3 regions of the Neobacillus sp. BP17 genome follow, and region 3 is predicted to be linked to each of the others. Evidence: predicted binding sites of a transcription regulator. Region 3 holds the regulator's gene; each other region holds the start of a gene.
What was found. Region 3 encodes Rex, which represses fermentation and respiration genes when NADH is low (regulators of the CRP and FNR family bind a similar motif). Its sites were predicted from a motif close to TTGTGAAATATTTCACAA; they were not measured.
Positions count from the first base shown of each region.

Region 1: AC4QJR_RS16070 (DUF1641 domain-containing protein) is a predicted target of Rex. The motif match lies at 1,365-1,382, and genes of this name have one in related genera.
Region 2: qoxA (cytochrome aa3 quinol oxidase subunit II) is a predicted target of Rex. The motif match lies at 2,585-2,602, and genes of this name have one in related genera.

Region 1 is NZ_CM184198.1:3,317,665-3,325,726, forward strand. It holds gene AC4QJR_RS16065 (sigma-70 family RNA polymerase sigma factor) at 332-1,021, opposite strand; gene AC4QJR_RS16070 (DUF1641 domain-containing protein) at 1,482-1,931, shown strand; gene AC4QJR_RS16075 (NAD(P)/FAD-dependent oxidoreductase) at 1,948-3,129, shown strand; gene AC4QJR_RS16080 (organic hydroperoxide resistance protein) at 3,691-4,107, shown strand; gene spxA (transcriptional regulator SpxA) at 4,353-4,748, shown strand; gene ilvC (ketol-acid reductoisomerase) at 5,096-6,127, opposite strand; gene AC4QJR_RS16095 (glycogen/starch/alpha-glucan phosphorylase) at 6,257-8,062, opposite strand, start outside.
Region 2 is NZ_CM184198.1:2,311,246-2,319,307, forward strand. It holds gene qoxB (cytochrome aa3 quinol oxidase subunit I) at 1-1,567, opposite strand, end outside; gene qoxA (cytochrome aa3 quinol oxidase subunit II) at 1,557-2,543, opposite strand; gene AC4QJR_RS11070 (heme biosynthesis protein HemY) at 2,915-3,217, shown strand; gene AC4QJR_RS11075 (Hsp20/alpha crystallin family protein) at 3,464-3,865, opposite strand; gene AC4QJR_RS11080 (spore germination protein) at 3,878-4,120, opposite strand; gene AC4QJR_RS11085 (spore germination protein) at 4,141-4,407, opposite strand; gene AC4QJR_RS11090 (Cof-type HAD-IIB family hydrolase) at 4,614-5,363, shown strand; gene AC4QJR_RS11095 (cold-shock protein) at 5,490-5,690, shown strand; gene AC4QJR_RS11100 (YwbE family protein) at 5,788-5,985, opposite strand; gene AC4QJR_RS11105 (hypothetical protein) at 5,978-6,181, opposite strand; gene AC4QJR_RS11110 (GyrI-like domain-containing protein) at 6,436-6,906, shown strand; FMN riboswitch at 7,035-7,183, shown strand; gene ribE (riboflavin synthase) at 7,335-7,994, shown strand; partial or broken gene ribB (3,4-dihydroxy-2-butanone-4-phosphate synthase) at 8,019-8,062, shown strand, end outside.
Region 3 is NZ_CM184198.1:233,877-241,938, reverse strand. It holds gene dcuS (DcuS/MalK family sensor histidine kinase) at 1-968, opposite strand, end outside; gene AC4QJR_RS01315 (sulfite exporter TauE/SafE family protein) at 1,110-1,862, opposite strand; gene AC4QJR_RS01310 (redox-sensing transcriptional repressor Rex) at 2,061-2,720, opposite strand; gene moaC (cyclic pyranopterin monophosphate synthase MoaC) at 2,756-3,253, opposite strand; gene AC4QJR_RS01300 (ABC transporter ATP-binding protein) at 3,431-5,350, shown strand; gene tsaD (tRNA (adenosine(37)-N6)-threonylcarbamoyltransferase complex transferase subunit TsaD) at 5,632-6,654, opposite strand; gene rimI (ribosomal protein S18-alanine N-acetyltransferase) at 6,651-7,100, opposite strand; gene tsaB (tRNA (adenosine(37)-N6)-threonylcarbamoyltransferase complex dimerization subunit type 1 TsaB) at 7,122-7,820, opposite strand; gene tsaE (tRNA (adenosine(37)-N6)-threonylcarbamoyltransferase complex ATPase subunit type 1 TsaE) at 7,817-8,062, opposite strand, start outside.

The DNA of each region.
Region 1 (8,062 bases), 2.7 Mb from region 3:
ACGGCTATTTACTAGCTAGCCCTTTAAGCTTTAAAGGTATTTACAAGATAGTGGAAGGTAATCATCCCCTGCTATTACTATCTCCATTGGCCTTAAAATTGCTCCATTCTGATATATTTCATTTTACATTACCTCTTTGAGTTTTTTATGTAAAAAATGATTTCAAATTCCTTTATGTTTCAGCTAGCTTGGGTTCTGGACAAGATATATGTTTCGAATCTATTCTTTTCGACATGAATCATCCGGAATGTGTGAATACCTTCGTTGGAACGAAGAATAAGAGCGGGTTGTCCTTTATTTTCACTGATTTCAATATCTGATATTTCCTCAATCATTGATGCCTGTGCAACATGGCCAAACAGAAACGCTGCAACATAATCTCGTGTTTCAATTGGTTCAACAGCGCCCAATACTTTGCCTCCCCCATCTGAGACCAGTACAACAATTTGATCATAGATACGACTTGATTCAGGTTCCCCTGTTTGAGTGCTAATAATAGATAATGAACTAATTCTTGAGAAGCAGCTTCAGAATGGACTTCCTCTTTAGAACTAATCCTCATCTTTGCACTTGCACGGCTGAACAATTTGCGGCAATTCGCTTCGCTTTTTTCTACAATTTCTGCTATCTCATGATATTCAAAGCTAAGTGCTTTACGAAGGACAAAAACGACACGCTCGGTTGGTGTAAGCTTATTAATTAGCACAAGCATCCCGTAAAACAATCGATCGTCACGAACCACTGAGTCCACTGAATTTTCTTCAGAACTAGAAAGGAGTTCAGGAAGGCATTCCCCACAATATAGATCTCGCCTCATGCGAGCTGTTTTTTGTAAATCCCGACACCGATTCGTTACCATTTTACAAAGATAAGCTTTAGGTTCACCCAATTTCTCTGGCGGGACGTCATATAATTTTAAAAATACGTCATGGACAACGTCTTCCGCATCTGAAACCGATCCTATCAGTTGGTACGCGAGTTTAAACAACAACATTTTATATTTTTCGTACAGTTCTTGCATCTTTTCACTTCCATTCTATTTCAACAATTCACTAATTCATAGCAGGGGCTACAAATATAACGAGATAAGATACAATTTTGTGACAAATTAAAATATTGTTTCTTTAATTAATGCATACCATTACCTACTAATCTTGTATACCTTACAAAGAGTATAAGAAAAAACTATTATCCTGATTATTTTTTATTTAGAAAGATTATGTTTTGAAATTCATATCAATTCAAATCTAATTTGACTGCTTGTCACAGAATGAATCACTAATTCGTTACATATATGTAATCCTGCTTACGGTTGGAATCCTGTGAGTTCTTTATATTCTCACAGCCAAACTCTTTTGGATTATTTGTGAAATAATTCACAAATATCTTAAACTGTTATAGATTCCAGTGATTCCATTGGAAAGGTGGCTCTTTAGCTCCTTATATATAAAATTATTACTATACGCAAAGGAGAATTAGACATGTCAGTAATAATTACTCAAACAATGCCTAAAAAAGATGCACTAAACTTGTCAGCAAATCAAGAACAATTTGATATCCTTGAACGCCTATTAAAACCTGAGACTCAGGAGTCATTGACTATATTAGTCGATCAGCTTCCCGAACTTGTAAATATTTTGACAAAGTCATATGAATTTGCTCAATCTGTGGCTACTGATGAAGTACTAAAAAATGATACTGTTGGAGCTATACAAGAAATTTTAGAACCTGTAACACACTGTGTAAAAAACATTGCATCAATTGCAATCGAAGCAAAAGACCGTGCTGAGGAAAGCAACGAAGTGATAGGTCTTTTTGGTCTTTTAAAGATGTTAAAAGATCCACAAGCCCAGAAGTTATTCCGTTTCGTAAACACTTTTCTACAAATTACAGCAGAACGAGATAAAAATAATACTAAAATTCAAAAATAAGAACGGAGGATTAACTATGGCTAAACATATCGTCATCTTAGGTGCGGGTTATGGTGGACTGTTAACTGCTTTAACCGCTCGCCAATATATATATAAAGCTGACGCACAAATAACAGTGGTAAACAAATATCCAACACACCAAATCATCACTGAACTGCACCGACTTGCAGGGGGAACTATTTCTGAACAAGCTATTTCAATATCTTTAGAAAAACTTTTCAAAGGAAAAGATATTGATCTTAAAATTTCAGAGATTGAATCTTTTTCAGTAGACAATAAACTAGTGAAGCTTGCTGATGGTTCTACTTTAACTTATGATGCCCTTGTTGTTGGTTTGGGAAGTCAAACTGCTTATTTCGGCATTCCAGGACTTGAAGAGTACAGCATGGTGTTAAAATCAGTTGCTGATGCAAACAACATTTACAATCATATTGAAGATCGCATTCGCAAATTTGCTCAAACGAAAAATGAAGCAGATGCAACGATTCTAATAGCCGGCGGAGGATTAACTGGGGTTGAATTAGTTGGTGAAATCGTTGAGAATATGCCTAAAGTTGCTAAAAACTATGGCGTTGATCCTAAAGAATTGAAAATCATGCTCGTAGAATCTGGTCCAAAAATTCTTCCAGTTTTACCTGATCAATTAATTCAACGTGCAACGACTAGTTTAGAAGCCCGCGGAGTTGAATTCTTAACAGGTCTTTCTGTAACAAATGTTAAAGGAAATGAAATCGAATTAAAAGATGGCCGCAAAATCATAGCAAATACATTCGTTTGGACAGGTGGAGTACAGGGCCTTCCTCTAGTTGGAGAATCTGGCCTCGAAGTAGATCGTAACCGTGCAACTGTTAATCGTTTTCTTCAATCTAATTCTCATAATGACGTATTTGTTGTCGGTGACAGTGCTGTTGTCTATCCTCCAGAAGGTGGTCGTCCATACGCACCTACTGCACAAAATGCTTGGCAAATGGGTGAACTTGTTGGTTACAATCTATTTGCATACTTACAAGACAAAACATTGAAAGAGTTTGCACCAATTAACTCAGGTACACTTGCAAGTTTAGGTCGTAAGGATGGTGTTGCTATAATTGGGTCCAACTCTATTCCACTTCAAGGGCTGCCAGCTACTCTAATGAAAGAAGCAAGTAACATACGTTATTTGTCACATATTAAAGGACTGTTCAGTTTAGCCTATTAAAACTTAATAATAAAATTGCAAAATAATGAATAAGTTTTTGTTTATAAGAGGTAACTCAAACACAAATGTCTGATCAATCTCCCCTAACGATGAACTATTTGCGATTATAGCCTATGCAAATTCCATTTGAAATCAATAATGGAATTTGCAGGTTATAGTCGTATTCTTTTTGGTAAAGATTTTATAAGTTTTTTCATACCTAAGAATCATAATTTTATCGTGGTTATCTTTTATTTTGAGGTAAAATGGCTGGTTAAAAAAGGCTTCGATTGGATGGTTGTAAAATTAATAAATCTATTATTATGGAGAAGTAGCTATTATTATGGAATGCATTTGAAAAGTAATACAAATGATGATTGGTTAAATGTGTGAATTGATTCACACATATCTCTTCTCCTTTGTTTTTTCGCTTTATATCTTATTTTAATTAGAGGGATGGACTCTTCCCTTCCCCCATCTTAAAAAAATTTAATTTTATATAATTAAGTTGTGGACCATTTAATTATATAAAATTAAATTGTAGGCAATTTAATTTTAAAATATTATTTATGAGGTGATTATATGTCAGTGCTATTTACATCAAAAGCAACAACACATGGTGGACGTGAAGGAAGAGTAAAATCAGAAGATGGAATCATTGATTTGAATCTTGTTATGCCGTCACCAAACAACAAGAAAGAAGGCTCAAATCCTGAACAACTATTCGCAGCAGGTTACTCAGCTTGTTTCGATGGAGCTTTAAATCTGATTGCCAGAAAAAACAAACACAAAATTGAGTCATCTATTACAGCTGCAGTGAGTTTATTGAAAGATCCAGCAGACGATGGTTTTAAAATCGGTGTAGTTCTGCATGCACATATAAAAGGTGTTTCTCAAGACGTAGCTGAACAATTGGTGAAAGAAGCTCATGAATTCTGCCCATATTCTAAAGCAACAAGAGGGAATATTGAGGTTTTATTAGAAACAACAGTAGAATAGTAAAAAGGAACCTATTGGCACTGCCAGTGCCAATAGGTTCCTTTTGTTTCATTATTTTTGATTATAAGTAGGCATGGCTTAAAGTAAATCATTAATTTGACAGTTTAGGTGATGCAATTCCTCATGATAGTTGGAAAAAAGTAGGATTAGCTGTTCTAGGAGGTAAATGAAAAGGAAACGTCTATTAAATTTGACTGAAAATGCGGGAGCGTAGTATTTGTATAAGAATGGAGGATGCTTTATAAATGATAAACTTTTATACATCGACAAGTTGTGGATCTTGCAGAAAAGCAAAAGATTGGCTTGACCAGCACCAAATTGCTTATATAGAAAGAGACATTTTATCCTATCCATTTACGATAGAGGAAATTAAAAATATCCTTCGATTGACAGAGGATGGTACAGATGAAGTCATTTCTACAAGATCTAAAGCTTTTCAAAAGGTGAATTTAAACATGGATTCTCTCTCAATACAAGAATTGTACCAGATAATTAAAGATAATCCAGGATTATTACGAAGACCGATAATCCTTGACGAAAAAAGATTACAAGTCGGATATAATGAACATGAAATTCGTAAATTTTTGCCACGAAAAATCCGAACATTCCAATTTCAAGAAGCTCAAGGGATAATAAATTAATAATGAAGAATTTAATTAAGTTGGGTTAGTGCTGTATTGAATCTTTATTGAAAAACTAAATTAATAGATTAATTAAGTCGACACCTTTAATAACTGTTTACAGTTAATTAAGGGTGTTGTTTTTATTAAAAAATGATTAAATTTTCTGTTGCTTTTCTTTCTAAAAGATTAGAGGAAAAGTTCAGAAAGATATATATATATATATAAAGGAAAAAAGCAATGGTGAAAAGCACAATTCAATAAGCTCTTCACCATGCTAATGGATAAATATGTGATTCAGTTTTTTTCAACTGGTTTAAATTAAAACTAGGAGATTGTTCTCCATCGTGCAGTATCGTGTCAAGATGTTAACGTGAACCGATTACCGCCACTTCCTTCTTTTGGTTTACTGGTTTTTTAATAAATGGCATTAATGCCCGAAGATCACGGCCAACTACTTCGATCGGATGATTGTTTTCGCTGCGATTGATTGCATTAAATTGCGGGCGGTTTGCCTGGTTTTCTAAGATCCAGCCCTTGGCAAATGCACCTGTTTGAATGTCTGTTAATACTTCTTTCATGCGTGCTTTTGTTTCTTCGTTTACCACACGTGGTCCAGAAACGAAATCTCCCCATTGTGCTGTATCAGAGATAGAGTAGCGCATGTTTTCTAATCCTCCTTCATATAGAAGGTCAACGATTAATTTTAATTCGTGTAAGCACTCAAAGTAAGCAACTTCTGGTTGGTAACCAGCTTCCACAAGCGTTTCGAAACCAGCTTTGATTAGGGCTGTAGTACCGCCGGCAAGAACTGCCTGTTCTCCGAATAAGTCTGTTTCTGTTTCTTCTTGGAAAGAAGTTTCTAATACACCTGCACGAGCAGAGCCAATTCCTTTAGCGTAAGCTAGAGCCAAGTTATGTGCTAGCCCAGTATAGTCTTGGTATACTGCGTAAAGTGCTGGAACACCTGCGCCCTCTGTATATGTGCGGCGAACTAAATGTCCTGGTCCTTTAGGAGCAACAAGGAATACGTCAACATCTGCAGGAGGAACGATTTGTGAAAAATGAACATTGAATCCATGTGCAAAAACTAGTGCGTTACCAGCTTCAAGGTTGGGTTTAATGCTTTCTTCGTACACCCTTGGCTGCATTTCATCTGGAAGTAAAACCATAACAACTTCTGCTTGACGAGTTGCTTCTGCAACAGTAGTAACCTCAATGCCCTCTTCTACTGCTTTATCCCATGACTTTCCACCTCTTAAACCAACAACAACATCAAAGCCGGTATCTTTTAGGTTTAATGCGTGAGCATGACCTTGTGATCCATAACCGATTACTGCAATCTTTTTTCCTTGTAAAACTCCCTCTTGAATATCTTCGTTATATAGTACCTTTGCCATTATAATCATCCATTCAGTATTGTTTATTTTATTTGAGAATACGTAGTTAACTCGTTAACTGGTGGTTGATTGCCCCTTAAAAAGGCGGTTAATCTAGTTAATGAACTGTGCTTTCTTAGGCCTAGTTGTTCAGTGAATAAATTGTTTCGCTGGTACGATATGCCAAATTTCTTCTGCATATTTTTTAACCGTATCGTCAGAACTAAACTGTCCAGCATTTGCGATGTTCATCAAACTCATCTTCCGCCATGTTTTTTGATCTTTATATAACATGTCGATTTTTTCTTGGGCCGCCACATATGGAAGGAAATCTAGAAGATTAAAATATTCATCGTTGTATTTAATCAACGCATCAAAGATTTCTTGACCTTCACGAATAATATTTGGAATCGTTCCATCAACAAGTGCATTCACCACGCGTTTGATGAATGGATCAGCATCATAAACACCCCATGCATTATAATCACGTGCAGAATAGTGGGTATACACGTCATCTTTATCCATCCCAAAGATTACGATATTTTCATCGCCAACAGCATCTCTAATTTCAATATTAGCCCCGTCGAGCGTTGCTATCGTTACTGCGCCATTTAGCATAAACTTCATGTTTGAAGTACCAGATGCTTCTTTAGAGGCAAGTGAAATTTGCTCTGAAACATCTGCTGCCGGTACAATAATTTCTGCTAATGAAACGTTATAGTTCGGTAAAAAGACAACTTTCAATTTATCTTTCAATGCTTTGTCGTTATTGACTAAGTTACCAACTTCGTTAATCACCTTGATAACTGATTTTGCATAATAGTAGCTCGGTGCTGCTTTTGCTCCGAAAATGAAAACGCGTGGCGTAATATCTAAATCAGGATTTTCCTTCAAATCCAGATATAACTTGATGATGTGTAAGAGATTTAATAGCTGACGCTTATACGCATGAAGACGCTTGACTTGTACATCGAAAATCGCATTTGGTGACACTTCAACACCAGTAGCTTCTTTTATGTATGCGGCAAGACGCTCTTTGTTTTGATGTTTTGCATGTGCAAGTTTATCTTGAACTTCTTTATCGTCTGCATAACTTTCTAAAAGTTTAATTTTGCTTGCATCTGCACGCCATTCTTTACCAATCGTCTCATCCAATACCTTAGACATGGGTTCGTTTGAAATTTGTGACCAACGACGCAAAGCTATCCCGTTGGTCTTATTATTAAAGCGCTCAGGGAAAAGTACATAGAAATCATGAAGGACAACATCTTTCAACAAGTCAGAGTGGATTTTAGCAACCCCATTTGTTGAATGAGAACCAATGATAGCTAAGTGCGCCATATGCACTTGTCCCAATTGAATGATACGTGTACGTCCTACAATTTCAGGATCGGCAACTTTACTCATTTCTTCTACATAACGACGGTCGATTTCTTCAATGATTTGATAAACGCGTGGAATTAAGAATTTAACCATATCCACTGGCCATTTTTCTAATGCCTCTTGAAGAATAGTGTGGTTGGTATATGACATTGTTTTCACAATCGCATTCCAAGCACGGTCCCAGTCCATCTTATGGTCGTCAATCAGTAAACGCATTAACTCAGCAACTGCTAAAGCCGGGTGCGTATCATTGATGTGTACCGCGATTTTTGTGTAAATTTCATCAAGCGGGATTCCAAGTTTCAAATAATGCTTGACAATTGTTTGAAGCCCTGCTGAAGTAAAGAAATATTCCTGTACAAGTCTTAATTGGCGACCTTCATAAGTCGAATCATCAGGGTAAAGCACACCTGTAATATCTTGAACTCGACGACGTTCGTTGATTGAATAGTATTTTCTTTCTTCAGATTCTGGAATTTCTACATCCCACAGACGAAGGTTATTGACTTGTCCATTTTCATAACCAACCATTGCTGTGTCGTATGGTACTGCGCGCAAAACTCTAGGATTTTC
Region 2 (8,062 bases), 2.1 Mb from region 3:
TACGGTCTGCATAGCGTGCACTCCAATAAATGTTATAGCAAAGTGCGCCAAAGCCGATTGCTAAGATAACTGCACCAATAGTAGATAATAGGAATAATGGTGCATAGCCAGATTCAGCAGAATAAGTGTACGAACGACGCACCGCACCATCTAATCCTAGGAAGAACATTGGCATAAACGTTAAGTTAAATCCAATGGTAAAAAACCAAAAATGTATTTTACCAATTTTCTCATTGAGCATATGGCCGAACATTTTTGGCCACCAGTAATAAAGTCCAGCAAATACCGCAAACACAACACCAGGAATTAACACATAGTGGAAGTGAGCGACAAGGAATAGGGTGTTGTGGTATTGGTAATCGGCCGCACCCATTGCGAGCATAACACCAGTTACACCACCGATGATAAAGCATGGAATGAATGCAAGTGCCCAAAGCATCGCAGTGGAAAACTCAATTCGACCTTTTCTCATCGTGAATAACCAGTTAAACATTTTGACACCCGTTGGAATAGCAATCATCATCGTCGTAATGGAGAAAACGGAGTTAACCCCTGGTCCAGCTCCCATTGTAAAGAAGTGGTGGACCCAAACGAGCATACTTAAAAACGCAATACCAACAATCGAGAAAACCATTGATTTATAGCCAAAAAGCATTTTTCTTGAAAATGTTGAAATAACTTCAGAGAACATTCCAAATGCGGGTAGGACAACGATATATACCTCAGGGTGACCCCATAACCAGAAAAGGTTAGCCCACATCATATCCATACCGCCACCCGCTAAGGTGAAGAAATGTGTTCCAAAGATCCGGTCAAACGTCATTAATGCAAGTGCAACCGTGAAAATTGGGAATGAAGCAACAATAATCACCGAAGCAATGAATGAAGTCCAAGTAAACATTGGCATTCTCATCAGTGTCATGCCTTTAGTTCTCATTTTTAAGATAGTGACAATAAAATTTATACCCGTCATCAGGGTACCAATCCCAGCAATTTGCAGGGCAATCGCATAATAGTTATTCCCGATCCCAGGAGTAAATTCTTTACCTGCAAGAGGGAAGTATGCAGTCCAACCAGCATCTGGAGAACCACCGACAACAAACGAAATATTAAACAGCATCGCACCACTAAAGAACAGCCAGAAGCTTAACGCGTTAAGTTGTGGGAATGCGACGTCACGAGCACCGATTTGCAGTGGGATTACCACGTTCATTAAGCCAATTAATAATGGCATTGCTGCAAACAAAATCATAATGACACCGTGTGTAGTGAAAATTTCATTGTAATGTTGTGCATCTAAAAATTTCATTTCTGGACGTGAGGTTTGAGCCTTCATTAAGAGGCCGTCCACACCGCCACGGAAAAACATTAATACACCAGAGAGGATATACATAATCCCAATTCGTTTATGATCAACGGTTGTTAACCATTCTCTCCAGAGCCATTTCCATTTTTTTAAATAGGTAACTCCAGCCACAATTCCGATCATTGTTAAGAGAATAGCAATCTGGGAACCTAGTATTAATGGGTTGCCAACAATAAAAAAGTCATGCCAATTAATGTTCATTGTGCTCACCTCCATCTGATTTCTCACTCTTGTCCATGCTTTCCATACCTTCCATGTCCATAGAATGACTATTTGTTTCTTTCTCTTTGAAAATCTTTCCTTTTACGCCATGTACTTCATACAATTCAGGATTTGTATAAGTTTTAGAATTCATATCCGCATGGTTTACCCAGGCAAGATGTGTTCCAATAAATGTTTCACGTCCTAAGTGTGTAGGCTTAAGAAGTTGATTGTATTTCTTTTCTGTTAACTTAGGAGCAGTTTCTTTAACTTCTTTTACCCATTTTTCAAAGGCTTGGGGGGATTTTGCTTCAACCGTAAATTCCATTTCAGCATAGCCCTTACCGTTAAAGTTTGTATTTCTTCCTAAAAATTCACCAGGCTTGTCAGCTGTAAGGTACAGCTCTGTCTCCATCTTGTTCATGGTATACTTTTGACCGCCTAAAGCAGGAACCCAGAATGACTGCATTGTACCTGCAGAAGTTAACTTAAACTGCACAGGTGTGCCAGCAGGAATATTCACGTAGTTCACAGTTTCAATCCCTTGTTCAGGGTAGCTAAAAATCCACTTCCAATCGGCAGAAGTCACATTAATGGTAATTGGTTTTTTATTTTCATATCCAGCAGGTACTTTTTCTAACTTATAGATTGTATTAACAGTAGGAATCGTTAAAGCAATGACAATAAGAATAGGAATGACAGTCCAAATTATTTCTAATTTTGTGCTTCCATGTTCTTCAGGTGGTTCGTAATCTGCATTTTCAGGCTTAGCCCGATATTTCCAGATAATATATCCAAATAAACCAAAAACAACGACAACCACTAGCAACATAAAAATAAGTGACCAGTTAATTAAATCTAGAATGTCACGTGCGGCAGGTCCTTTTGGATCAAAGACGACCATATTCGTACATCCGCTTAAAAGCATAGTTGGTACTAAAGCTAACAGTGGAATTAAGTAGCTTTTTTTAAACATGAATTTTTCTCCCTTCCAAATGTTCACTTTTACGATTATAATCGTGAAACCTTTCACAAACAAGACTGAATTACTTCTTTTTTTGCTTCCATGCACTGATTAAGCCTAATTTAAATTAGTTATTATTTAATAGTAATTAGTCCGTTAGTCTTTTCTAAAACCTATATTAACAATAATGCTGTGATGTTTATACACGTTTTTCGATTAATTTGTGACAAATTTGTTAAGGTTTTAAAATTCCTATCGAGGAAAAGAATGTATGTAAATTTTTACCTGGTAAATTAAGTATTTTTAGTTCAAAACTAATCATTGTCTATTTTTGCAAAAAAGTGGGATAATACGTAGGAATACATAGATGAGGAGAGCCAAAAATGAAGGTAAAAGTGAATCGTAATGCAGCAAAAGCTTTGAAAAAAATGTTAGAACAAGAAGAAGCACAAGGAAAACTTTTTCGTGTATATGTCACAAGTATTCATGGTGACCATGCCCATTATGATTTAAAGCTTGATACACCAACAGAAAATGATGTTGTCGTCACAAGCGATAAAGAAATTGATTTCATTATTGATAAAAATGACCCAAACCTAAATAGTATTTGGATTCAATATTTCCAATTACCGAAAGAAGAGTGGCTGATTACTAACCCAACCATGGGCGTCCATCACCATCATTAATAGCACCACATTAAAACGCTTGTCTTTGACAGGCGTTTTTTTATTATTGTTATTTTCTTAAAACTTGAAATAATTAGTAATTATTTCATATAATCAATTACCATGAACAATGTAAGTAATTTCATACTAATAAAAGGAGTGTGCATATGATTTAATCACAAAACAAGTTTACCCTTCTACAATCATAGAAGGGAAATCATTTGCAAAAAGTCTTTATGATATTGGAGATAAACACTCTAGTCAGTTCTATTTTCGAGGGTAAGATAAATGAAGTAGTCCATTATTAATTTGTGAATGTATTAAATGAGCCTGTGTTGGTTCAGGTAGGTCAATTACTCGTTCAAAATCACCATATTCGCGTTCTCTCTTCATTTCCATTTCTAATGGTAAAACAGGTTTTATTCTGCCATTAATTTTTAAATGATTATTTGAAATTAAGCTAAGCGAAACATCTTCTGGATTTACCCCAGGTATTTCAAAAATAATAAAGTTATAATAATCATTTTGGTATAAGTCAAATTTTGGATTAAGCGATACTTCTCTAAAAAATTCATCTGGTTGTTTTTGCTTTAGTACGCTAGACCAAAAATTGCTCTCTCTATACTCGTTAGTAATCTCTAGCCATTTTCTCATTTTTTCTATATCCATATTGCTGCTCCTTTAAATTTGATTAGCTATAGGCATAGAAGGGTTAGCTATTTGATCCTGATCACTAATATCTGTATCTATATTGCCTGAGTACATTAAAGAAGTAGCTGGTGATAAATCACCTAAAGAGAAATTTGCTCCCACAAATTTACTATTTGCAGTATGGCTGTTATGCACAGTAGGACCGATATCAACATTCCCGTTTTGGGTGGCTCCATTTATCTTGAAATTTAAAATATTTATTTGATATGGCATATCAGATAACTCCTATAATTTTAGATTGGTGGTACAGGTTGAAATGGTGTATTGATATTAGTAGAATCAGTAGTTCCAATAGAGGTTTGATCATTTACGTCTGGATCATTTAACAGGTTTTCCATCATTGCCTCAGTTGGTGAAGTATCTCCATATGAAGCATTAATTCCTTGTAATTTACTATTGGCTGTGGGACTGTTATGAGATGCTTCCCCTATAGTTATGGAGCCATTGCCCGAAATACTGTTTATTTTTAGATAATATAAATTGATAACAACCGATGGCATCATTAAACACCTTTCTATTCTTGGCTTATGGGTACTATATGCAATAGAGTGCCTATAGGTTACTTATTAAAGGATTATAAGAATATTGCAAGGTACTTGTCTAAGTATTTATTATAACTATATTATGTAAACTTAATGTTTGATTAGTTTTTAGAAATGATGTTATCTTATTATAGGAAAAGTATGGAAGGGAGCTTGATATACATATGGATAATTTTAATAGTGACATTGAAGTCAAACTTGTTGCGCTCGATATGGATGGTACGCTTTTAAATAATAAAGGACAGGTATCGGAAGCAAATCGTGAAGCCATCAAAGCTGCTAAGGAAAAAGGAATCTATGTGGTTCTTAGTACAGGCCGTTCACTTTTGACGAGCAGAGAGCATGCTGATTCATTGGAGCTTGATTCTTATTTGGTCACCGTAAATGGTAGTGAAATATGGGATGATCAACGTCAATTAGTAGAGAGGAACTTGGTAAAGTCTGAACTTGTTGAGTGGATGTGGAGGTTATCGCTACAACATAAGACTAAGTTTTGGGCGATTAGCACGGAACGCAATTGGCATAATGAAATGCCGGAGGACTTGCATACTTTAGAATGGATGAAATTTGGCTTTAATATCGATGATGATGAAACCAGAGAGATAATCATGAAAGAATTACAGGCAAAAGGTGAATTTGAACTTAGTAATTCTACGTTGAAAAATATTGAAGTGAATTCAGCCGGCATTAATAAAGCGAAGGGTCTGGAGATTGTTTGTAACAGGCTGGGATTGGATATGAAAAATGTAATGGCCGTAGGTGATAGTCTTAATGATTTGGCGATGATCAAGGCAGCTGGCATGGGAGTTGCAATGGGAAATGCACAAGATCTTGTGAAAGAAGCTGCGGATTGGGTAACTACCACAAATGAGGAAGACGGAGTTGCAAAAGCAATCCACAAATGGGTTTTATAAAGATTTTATATCCAATTAAAATTTTTAAAATTGTTATGGTATAGGTAAAAAGGAAATGAGTAAAAATAATTATGCAATCAATTTGCAATTTACATGTAATAGTTACATGCTAGGAGGCTACAAAGAATGGAATCAGGTAAAGTAAAATGGTTTAACAGTGAAAAAGGTTTTGGATTCATTGAGCGTGAAGGTGGAGAAGATGTATTTGTTCACTTTTCTGCTATTCAAGGCGAAGGATACAAAACATTAGACGAAGGTCAAGAGGTAACGTTTGAAATTGAAAGTGGCCAACGTGGACCACAAGCAGTAAACGTCCGTAAATCATAATGACCCGCCAATAAACAGACCCAAGCCTTTTGGGTCTGTTTTTTACTTCCATTAAAAAAGCCCGCTTTGCATCATTGTGCAAAGTGGACTTTCTAAACTAATTATTTATTTCCTTAACTCTGCCAATTTGTCCATCCGTAAGCCTGACCTTTATGCCGTGAGGATGAAAACTCGACTTTGTTAATATATCCTTGACGGTCCCCTCTGTTAGTTTCCCGCTTCGTTGATCTGCTTTTAGGACAATTTTGACGAGTGCACCTGGGGAAATATCTACTCGATTCTGACCACTAGACACCCATTTTTCTCCGCGAATTACTTACTTTTTTCGTTTGCTGGCTTTGTAACTTTTTAGTTGCCATCGAGTTATTTGAACCAGATGTTCCAGAAGTAGATTTGTTCTTCTTATTTTGAAGTTGTTGCTTCATCGCCTCCTGCAAACTAATTTTCTTCTTCGGTTCTTCCTGTGGATTTGTTTGATTTTCATTACTCATAAAAAAATCCTCCTATTAATGTGCTAAGTCCATTATATGCTATTTTCATCCAAATAATAAAATTTACCACATCATTTAAAAAGATAGTTAAAAAAATTTGGACGTTAATTCTCATTTTTGGAATAACGTCCGTTAATTTTAATACCTATACATGTGTGGACTATTTGGAATGAATTTAGTCGAATTATTTTTGCAGGAGTTTAAGAGTGACGGTGAGAATTATATTAATATGATAATTCAAAAGGGGGATTAGCATGAGTATCCAAGTAATAGAAAAAGAAGAAATGAAGGTTGTTGGAATTTCATGGAACGGAACTTATTCACAAATCAGTACACTCCCAGGTCTATTTAAAAAGATGATTGATCGGCTAGAAGAAGTATCATATCAAACCAAAGACCCTGTTTTGATCGCACCTTTTCACAGCAGAGAAACAGAATTTACTTATTATGTTACAACTCCAGTTGAAAAAATTGAGGAAATCCCAGATGGTATGGTTGGTTTTACGATTCCAAGTAAAAATTATGTATTTGCTACACATCAAGGAAGTCATGAAAAAGTGGAAAGTACATATAAACAAATCTATGCCTGGATGGAAGAATATGGATATGAACATGATCACAATGCCCTAAGTTTGGAAGTGTATAAAGAAGAGCATAAACATCAAAATGAGACTGGTGAATTACATTTTGATATTTATTTACCTGTAAAGACTTATAAACAATAAGTAAGTTGGTAAAAAATATGACGGTAAGCTAAGTTCTGGTTATTAATTGCGTTTTTAGTGCAATATAGTTAAGCTAATAGCTTTACTATTAGAATGAAATGTCATAACATATAAGTATATATTTAAATAATTTCCTTCGGGGTCAGGTGAAATTCCTAACCGGCGGTGATGAAGCTATGCTTCTTAGTCCGTGACCCGGTTAACATTAATATGTTAAGCGGTGGATCTGGTGAAACTCCAGGGCCGACAGTTAAAGTCTGGATGGGAGAAGGAAAAGATTGGATTAACAATAGGGTGAAGTGTACCTATTTTTAAGCCTTTATTTTCTATTGTCTTTTTTTCAAGACCCTGATGACAAACTGTCTTTAGGGTCTTTTTTAATTTTTTGGGCAGAATCAAAGGGAAACATAGTAAGGAGTTTGGACAATATGTTTACTGGAATTATTGAAGAAATTGGCGTAGTCGCAAACATCCAGCGGACTGGCGAGTCGTTTGTATTGAACATAGAAGCGAATAAAATACTAAACGATGTCCATCTTGGGGACAGTATTGCGGTTAATGGGGTTTGTCTGACGGTTACATCCTTTACGGGTAAACTGTTCACAGTAGATGTGATGCCGGAAACGGTCAGAGCTAGCAGTTTAAGTATGGTAAAACGAGGGTCCAAAGTAAATCTTGAGCGGGCTATGGCAGCGGGTGGAAGGTTTGGCGGTCATTTCGTTTCAGGACATATTGACGGAACAGGTGTAATAAAAAGTAAACAATCACTTGAAAATGCGATTTACTATGAGATTGAAGCCGAAGAGGAATTATTGCGATATGTAATCTTAAGAGGGTCGATTGCGGTGGATGGGACAAGCTTAACCGTATTTGCCGTTTCAGAGAATAGTTTTACATTATCCATTATCCCGCATACATTGTCAGAATCGATTCTTGGACAGAAGGGTTCAGGGGATATTGTAAACTTAGAATGCGATATGATAGGAAAATATGTTGGTCATTTTATAACTAATTTTTCTAATCAACCTCCGCAAAAAAGCAGCAAGGGGATAACCGCTAATTTTTTAGAAGAGCATGGATTTTTTTAAATAAAATTGAAAGGGGAGATAACTGTGTTTAATACAATTGATGAAGCATTATCGGACCTAAAGGAAGG
Region 3 (8,062 bases):
TCTTCGGCGAGTACTTGTATTTCTGTTTTATCGCGAAAAGTTGCAATGGCCCCTACGACCTTATTCCCAACAATAACAGGGACTCGATTAGTTAAAATAGTCATTCCATTTAAATTCTGTTCTTCATCCAATTCAGCTTTACCCGTTTGTAAGAGATCTTTTAAGCGCGTGGTAGACAAATACCTTTCTATATTTACCCCCTTCGGATTATCCGGCAGTCCTGCCTTGTGAAACATCTTTAAAGCAGCTCGGTTGACAAGTGTTATCTTTGACTCTTGATCAACCGCGACTATTCCTTCTCTGACGGATTGAAGCATAGCGCTTCTTTCTTCTAATAATTTTGCGATCGCAAACGGCTCAAGCCCAAGTAAGATTTTTTTGATATATCTAGCTAAAATAACAGCCCCAAGAACACCGATTAATAGGCCGATCAGGGTTCCAATATAGATCCCAGTTCGGCTCTTTTTGACGGCCTTTTCCACATTATCCAGCGAAATCCCAACGGCCACTGCCCCGATTTGTTTCCCTTTTTCGTCCTTAATGGGTGTAAAAGAGCGTAATGAAGGTCCCAGCGATCCCTTTGATATTGACGCATGCTCTCTTCCTTTTAAAACAGGCCCTTCATCTCCACCCCTGAATGGCAACCCTATTTTTTTACTGTCGGGGTGGGATTTTCGAATGGCATTCATATCCATCACGACAATAAAGTAAACATTTGTAACTTTCCTCATTTCATTTGCATAGCTTTGAATGTCCTTTTCATCGCGTTTCCCACTCATCGCCTCAATCACAAGCGGACTATGTGCAACCATGCGAGCTACACTTCTTGCTTGCTCCGCCTGATTCTTTTCCGTCTCTGAAGCAATTCTGGAACTTATAAGTAAATCCGTTATCAACAGCGAAAAAGTAACCACTACACAAACGAAGACAATAATCACTGATTTTAAACTCCATCTGCCCCTTCTCATATTTCCCTCCAGCTGTACCGGGTGTCAGGCACCATCTTGATGCACCCCTTGATGACAATGTAATCATTCAGGTAAGTAAAGTAAACGCAAAAAAGCTGCAAAGCTTGCTATGACAGAACTTTGCAGCCTTGGAAGCTTTCTTTAGCTTATCAGTAATATAGCTCCTGCTAAAATAGGGGTCAGGACCATCGCACTTTTTAAAACGGGCTGAGGTGCAAAGTCCGTAAACTTAGCCCCGACATAAGAACCAATCATGGTTCCTGCCACCACTTCAAATAACAATGGGAAGTTCAAGTATCCTTGAAAATAATAGCCAGCTCCCCCTGCTAAAGCGATGGGCAGAATAACAAGCATGGTTGTACCCACAGATTGTTTAAGCGTAAGTCCCAAGATTAAAAGCAGTCCGATTTGAATGAACGGTGCAGCACCAATCCCAAATGTCCCAGACAACAACCCGGTAACCAAACCGACTAGCGCTGCTTTCTTAATGAGAAGAAGGTTGCTCGGTTCGTCTTTTTTATAGTTTGCCTTAATTTTTTGAACGATAAACAATCGTACGACCAAGATCATAGCTGATAGAAACAACATCCCTGCGGTTAACCAATGCAAGGAATGGATGGGAATCAAACCAGCAAGCTTTGAACCAATAAAGGAAGCAATCGACCCAAAGCCTCCGACAATTAGACCCGTTTTAATCGAAATATTTCCTTGTCGAAAATGACTGTACGCACCTGACAAGGTAGTAAACACCATGGCAGCTAAAGATGTCCCTAACGCTACATGGATGGGAACTCCAAAACCCACTGTTAAAATGGCAATAATAAAGCCAGAACCTCCTGCTCCGACAAATCCTAATAATACCCCAAGTACAAACATAGTCAGCACGATCGCCAACTTCATCCCCTCCAATTGCAAAAACCCTAGATGTCACTCTAGGGAATGTGTGATCTATAATCCCGATAGTAATCGCTTGCAAATAAACTACCTACATCTTAGTCCAGCCCTCAGTATTTTGATAGATTATGTAATTAAAAAAAGCAAGCATACAAAAGAGCTCTCCACAAATATTGTGAAAAGCTCTTAACTAAATTACTATTCTTCTTCCTCTAATTCCACCGTCGGATAATGCTTTAAAAAATAAACAAGCGATTGCAGTTCCACTGCTAAGTCAATATGATGGACTCTAATTTGCGGGGGAACATTTAAGCGTGCTGGCGTAAAGTTTAATATTCCCTTTATATTTGCACTCACAAGTCGATCAGTAATCATCTGTGCAACTGGGGCTGGAACCGTTAATATCGCAACGGATATACCTCCCTCAGATAAAACCTTCTCCAATTCATCCATATGATAAACCGGGACCTCGCGAATTTTTGTTCCCATTTTTTCTGGATCCACATCAAAGGCACATTCTATTTTCGTGTTATTATTCTTTAAAAAATTATAGTTTAAAAATGCCGTGCCCAGATTTCCTACCCCTATTAAAGCAACCTTTGTTAATTCATCCTGGTCCAAGGTTTTACGAAAGAAGGAAATCAAATAATTGACATTATACCCATAACCTTTTTTTCCTAATGCTCCGAAATAAGAAAAATCGCGGCGAATCGTGGCTGAGTCGACCTTTACGGCTTCACTTAGTTCGGCTGATGAAACCCTTTGCTTACCGGAAGAATGCAGGTTTTTAAGAAATCGGTAATAAAGGGGCAGCCGTTTGGCTGTCGCCTGTGGTATTTTCATTGTTTCATTACTCATAATCTCCCACACCCCATGGATAATTTAGTTAAAAATCATTTAACTTTTTCGTTTCTCTTAAAATCACCATTTTTACCGCCTGTTTTTTCGACAAGATATGTAGGGCCAATCACCATACCTTTATCAACTGCTTTACACATATCATAAACCGTTAAAGCGCATGCTGACGCAGCTGTTAACGCTTCCATTTCTACACCTGTATTCCCCTTGGTTTTAACGGCTGCCGATATATTTAAGCGATAATTCTCTTCTGTGTCCTGCTCCCAGGAAAAAGATATATTAACCCCCGTTAAGGGAATCGGATGACACATCGGAATCAAATCCCACGTCTTCTTTGCTGCCATGACCGCAGCTACCTGTGCCACTGCTAAGACATCACCTTTTTTTATCGCGTGATTCGTAATTCTATCGTAAATTTCTTTCCTAACTGTAATACTGGAATGAGCAAGTGCCGTCCGTGCTGTTTCTGGCTTATCACTGACATCGACCATTTTTGCTCGGCCTTCTTCATTAAAATGCGTTAATTCTGCCATATAAATAATCCTCCCTTCAAATCATACACTATTTTTCCTTATCTGTCTGTGAAACTTTGAACGAAATTCAAGGTTTTTGCCGATTTAACACCTTCATCCACCTAATCTGCGCCTCAGTTTATTGCCGATATACGGGGAATAAGGTACACTAAACCTATGTAATAGAGGTGAAAAAGAATGATTTTGTTACAGGTTAATCAACTACAAAAATATTATGGTGCTGACCTAATTTTATCGAATATTAAATTAGAATTACAAACTCGAGACCGTGTGGCTCTAGTTGGTCGCAACGGGGCAGGAAAATCAACATTATTGAAGATTATTGCTGGCCACTTGTCACATGATGGCGGTGAAATCATCAAACCAAAAGAAGTAATGATTGGCTATTTAGCCCAAAATACTGGTTTAGAGTCCACTTTGTCGATATGGGACGAGATGTTGACTGTATTTGAACCGCTGCGTTTAATGGAAAAGTCACTTCGGGCCCTTGAAGAGCAAATGGCCGATCCTAATGTATTTGATGATACTGGAAGATACGAGAGAATCCTAAAAGAGTACGACCATCTTCAAGTGAAATTTAAGGAGCAGGGTGGATATCAATACGAGGCAGAGCTCCGTTCTGTACTCCATGGGTTAAATTTCCCTGATAAATCCTTGATGATATCAAGTTTAAGCGGCGGACAGAAAACGCGTCTTGCCCTTGGTAAACTGCTATTAACTAAGCCCGATATCTTAATATTGGACGAGCCGACCAACCATCTTGATATTGATACCCTGTCCTGGCTGGAGCAATATTTACAAAGTTATCACGGGGCCATTTTGATTGTTTCCCATGACCGCTATTTTTTAGATAAGGTGGTTACGCAGGTATATGAAGTGTCCCGTAAGCAAATCCAACGATTCACAGGCAACTATAGTTCCTACCTAGATCAAAAAGCGGCCAATTATGAGCGTGATTTAAAGCTTTTTGAAAAGCAACAGCAAGAGGTGGCAGATCTTCAGGATTTTATCAACCGGAATTTGGCACGTGCATCAACGACCAAACGAGCCCAAAGCCGCCGCAAAAAGTTAGAGAAGATGGAACTGATGGACCGCCCCTTAGGAGATGAAAAATCGGCAAACTTCTCGTTTGAAATTGAAAAACAAAGCGGCAATGACGTGTTAACGGTCGATTCCCTTGCTGTCGGTTATCAGGGCGAAAAGGTCTCAGAAGCCATTTCTTTTCGTGCCTATAAAGGAGAAAGCATTGCCTTAGTTGGCCCAAATGGAATTGGTAAATCAACCTTATTAAAAACAATTATTAAAAAGCTTCCTGCCCTAGACGGAACCATTCTCTATGGAACAAACCTTTCCATCGGATATTACGATCAGGAACAGGCTGAATTAACTTCCAATAAGCGTGTTTTGAATGAACTCTGGGATGATTACCCGTTAAAAAACGAAAAAGAGATTCGAACGGTTCTTGGTAATTTCTTATTTTCCGGTGATGATGTCTTAAAAATTGTCTCCACTTTAAGCGGCGGGGAGAAAGCTCGACTTGCTTTAGCTAAGCTGATGTTGGAAAAAGCCAATGTTCTAATTTTAGATGAGCCCACCAACCATTTGGATTTAGATAGCAAGGAAGTTCTTGAGAATGCATTAATCGATTACCCTGGCACAATTCTTTTTGTCTCCCATGACAGGTATTTTATTAACCGAATTGCCACAAAGGTCTTGGAACTGAGCCGCCATGGCAGTACAGAGTATTTAGGGGATTATGATTATTATGTAGAGAAGAAATTGGAGCAGGAGGAGCTTGCTGCCCTGGCGCTGGCGGATCTTCAAAAAGGGTCTGCGCAAATGGAAGCATTTGAGAAAAATACTTATCAACAGGATAAGGAAAGCAAGAAACAAGAGCGTCAGCGAAAACGAAAATTAGAAGAAGTGGAACAAAGAATTGAAGAACTGGAAGAGCAAATTCAGGAATTCGAACAGCAGTTATGTGATCCAGATATCTTTCAAAATCATGAAAGAGTATTAGAAATCAACCTAAAAAATGAAAAAGCCAAGGCTGAACTCGAGCAACTAATGGAAGCATGGGCGGAATTGGCAGAGTAAAAACCGAGCAGTGCTCGGTTTTTTCTTTTTAATAAGACATATATCGACAACATTCGATATAAACACTTTTTTAAAAAATTATTCACTTTTCCACAAGCTTATTCACATTGTAAACAGAGTATTCCCAATGATTTTTTTAGTTTTCCACAATATCCACAATAATTACCCCACTTATCCACATTATACACAGAAAACAATCCACTTATCCACATTTAAGATTATTTTGATGGAAGTTCAAAAATTCTTATCAACAAAAAAACTCTTCTTATCCAGAAGAGTTTCTAATTATATAATTCAATATCTAATCCAGGATTGGCGTTTAACGTCAAATTTGCTCGAATTCCCTTTTCAAACATCACACTTCCAGCAGCAGCGATCATTGCTGCATTATCTGTACATAGTGATAATGGCGGGATGACTAATTCAATCCCAGGTTTCTTTGAAAAAACCTTCTCTAACGCCTGTCTAAGTCCTTTATTCGCTGCAACCCCGCCCGCTACCAATACTTGCTCTACGCCGTATTCTGTGACCGCTCTTTCTGTTTTTGTGACTAAAACTTCAATGACGCTTTCTTGAAAACTTGCAGCTAGGTCTTCAGGGGCAATCACCTCACCGCGTTGCTCCGCATTATGGACCGTATTAATAACTGCGGATTTTAAACCACTAAAACTAAAATCATAGGAGCCTTCCTCCAGCCATGCCCGAGGTAAGTTAATCGTCGGATTTCCAGACTGAGCCAGGCGGTCAATATGAGGGCCGCCAGGGTACGGCATATTTAATGTGCGGGCTACCTTATCGTAGGCTTCCCCTGCAGCATCATCTCTAGTTTCCCCAATCACTTCAAAATGGCCATGTTCCTTCATATACACCAGTTCTGTATGCCCGCCAGAAACGACAAGAGCGAGGAGCGGGAATTTCATTTCGGTTACCAGCCGATTTGCATAAATATGGCCGGCAATATGGTGAACAGGAACGAGTGGTTTGTTCTCAGCAAAAGCTAATGCTTTCGCGGCATTTACCCCAATTAAAAGGGCACCGACCAGTCCAGGGCCCTCTGTGACAGCAATCGCATCAATCTCAGCAAACAAAATATTAGCTTGCTTTAAGGCTTCCTCGGTAACAATAGTGATTTGTTCAACATGGTGGCGGGAAGCAATCTCTGGCACAACACCACCAAAACGTTTATGACTTTCAATTTGAGATGCCACAACATTTGCCACAATCTCACGGCCGTTTTTAATGATTGCGACAGCCGTTTCATCACAACTTGTTTCAATTCCCATAATCCATTGATCTTTTATCATAAATTTACCCACATCACTAAACCATCTTCCTGATTATCTGAATAATAATTTTTACGGATTCCTCCATTTTGAAAGCCTAGCTTTCGATAAAGAGACTGTGCCACATGATTGGTCACACGTACTTCAAGTGTCATGGTCTTTGCTCCCATCTCCCGGGCTACTGACATCATTTTTTGCAATATAGCTTCCCCCAGCTTCCGGCCCCTATATTCAGGCAAGATTGCTACATTCGTCACATGGGCCTCGTCAATGACAATCCACGCTCCGCAGTATCCAAGAATTTTATTATTTTCTTCTAAAACGATATAAACAGCAAATCGATTATTGTGCAATTCATTATAGAAAGCTTCACGACTCCATGGGGTCGTAAAAGATGCATGCTCTACTTCCAAGATCTGATCAATATCCTCTTCCCTCATATTACGAAAAACAAATGAATCTACCATAACTCTCTATTCCTATCCATTTCATATTTTTCCTTTCGCTTCTAACCATTTCGCTTCAGCCTCAGCTAAACGAATATAATTTGGGACAAAAGAATGTATGTCCTCTCCAGGTTTATCCTTGCCAAGAAGGGCGAGCTCTGATGGACGAGGATTATGTTCTGTGATCGCTGCAAAAACGGCCTGTGATTCCAAATGGTCAGCGATTGTTGCTTGATGGAGTAATAAATCATTTCCGATAAATAATATAGATTTACCGGCTCCTTTTAGAGACTCTGCCCAATCGGCTAACATGACCAAGCGATCCTCTTTAACTGTTAAGAATTCACTGCCATGATTTTGGTATAATCCCGTATACACTTGTCCCCTTCTAGCATCAAAGAGAGGCGAAACATAGCCATCAAAATAACGGCTAACACCTGATGCTAGAATTTCAAGGCTGGAAATACCGACAAGTGGAATGTTTAGGGTCCATGCTAACGTTTTAGCAATGGTTACCCCAATTCTAACTCCTGTATAAGAGCCTGGTCCCTTGGCTACGACAATCTTCGTTAAATCTGCAGGCACCCGCTCACAATCCTTCATCAGTGTTTGAATAGCAGGCATAATCCGAACAGAATGGTTCTTTTTTAAATTGGTTATATATTCTCCAAGTACTTGATTCTCTTCAATAAGCGCTACTCCTAAGGCATAGTTAGAAGTATCAATCGCTAATATCGTCATGAAAAAATCTCCTTACATAATTGCTCATATCTTTTTCCTCTCGGGGCGAAAACCATTCTTCTTTGATCCCCTTCTTCACGATACAAGTAGATGGTCAGTCTTTCCTCGGGAAGCTGCTCCTCAATTAAATGTGCCCATTCTACTACCGTTACTCCATCTCCTTCGAAGTACTCATCAAACCCCAGGTCTTCAAATGCATCTGCCACCCGGTAGACATCCATATGATATAATGGCAGGTTTCC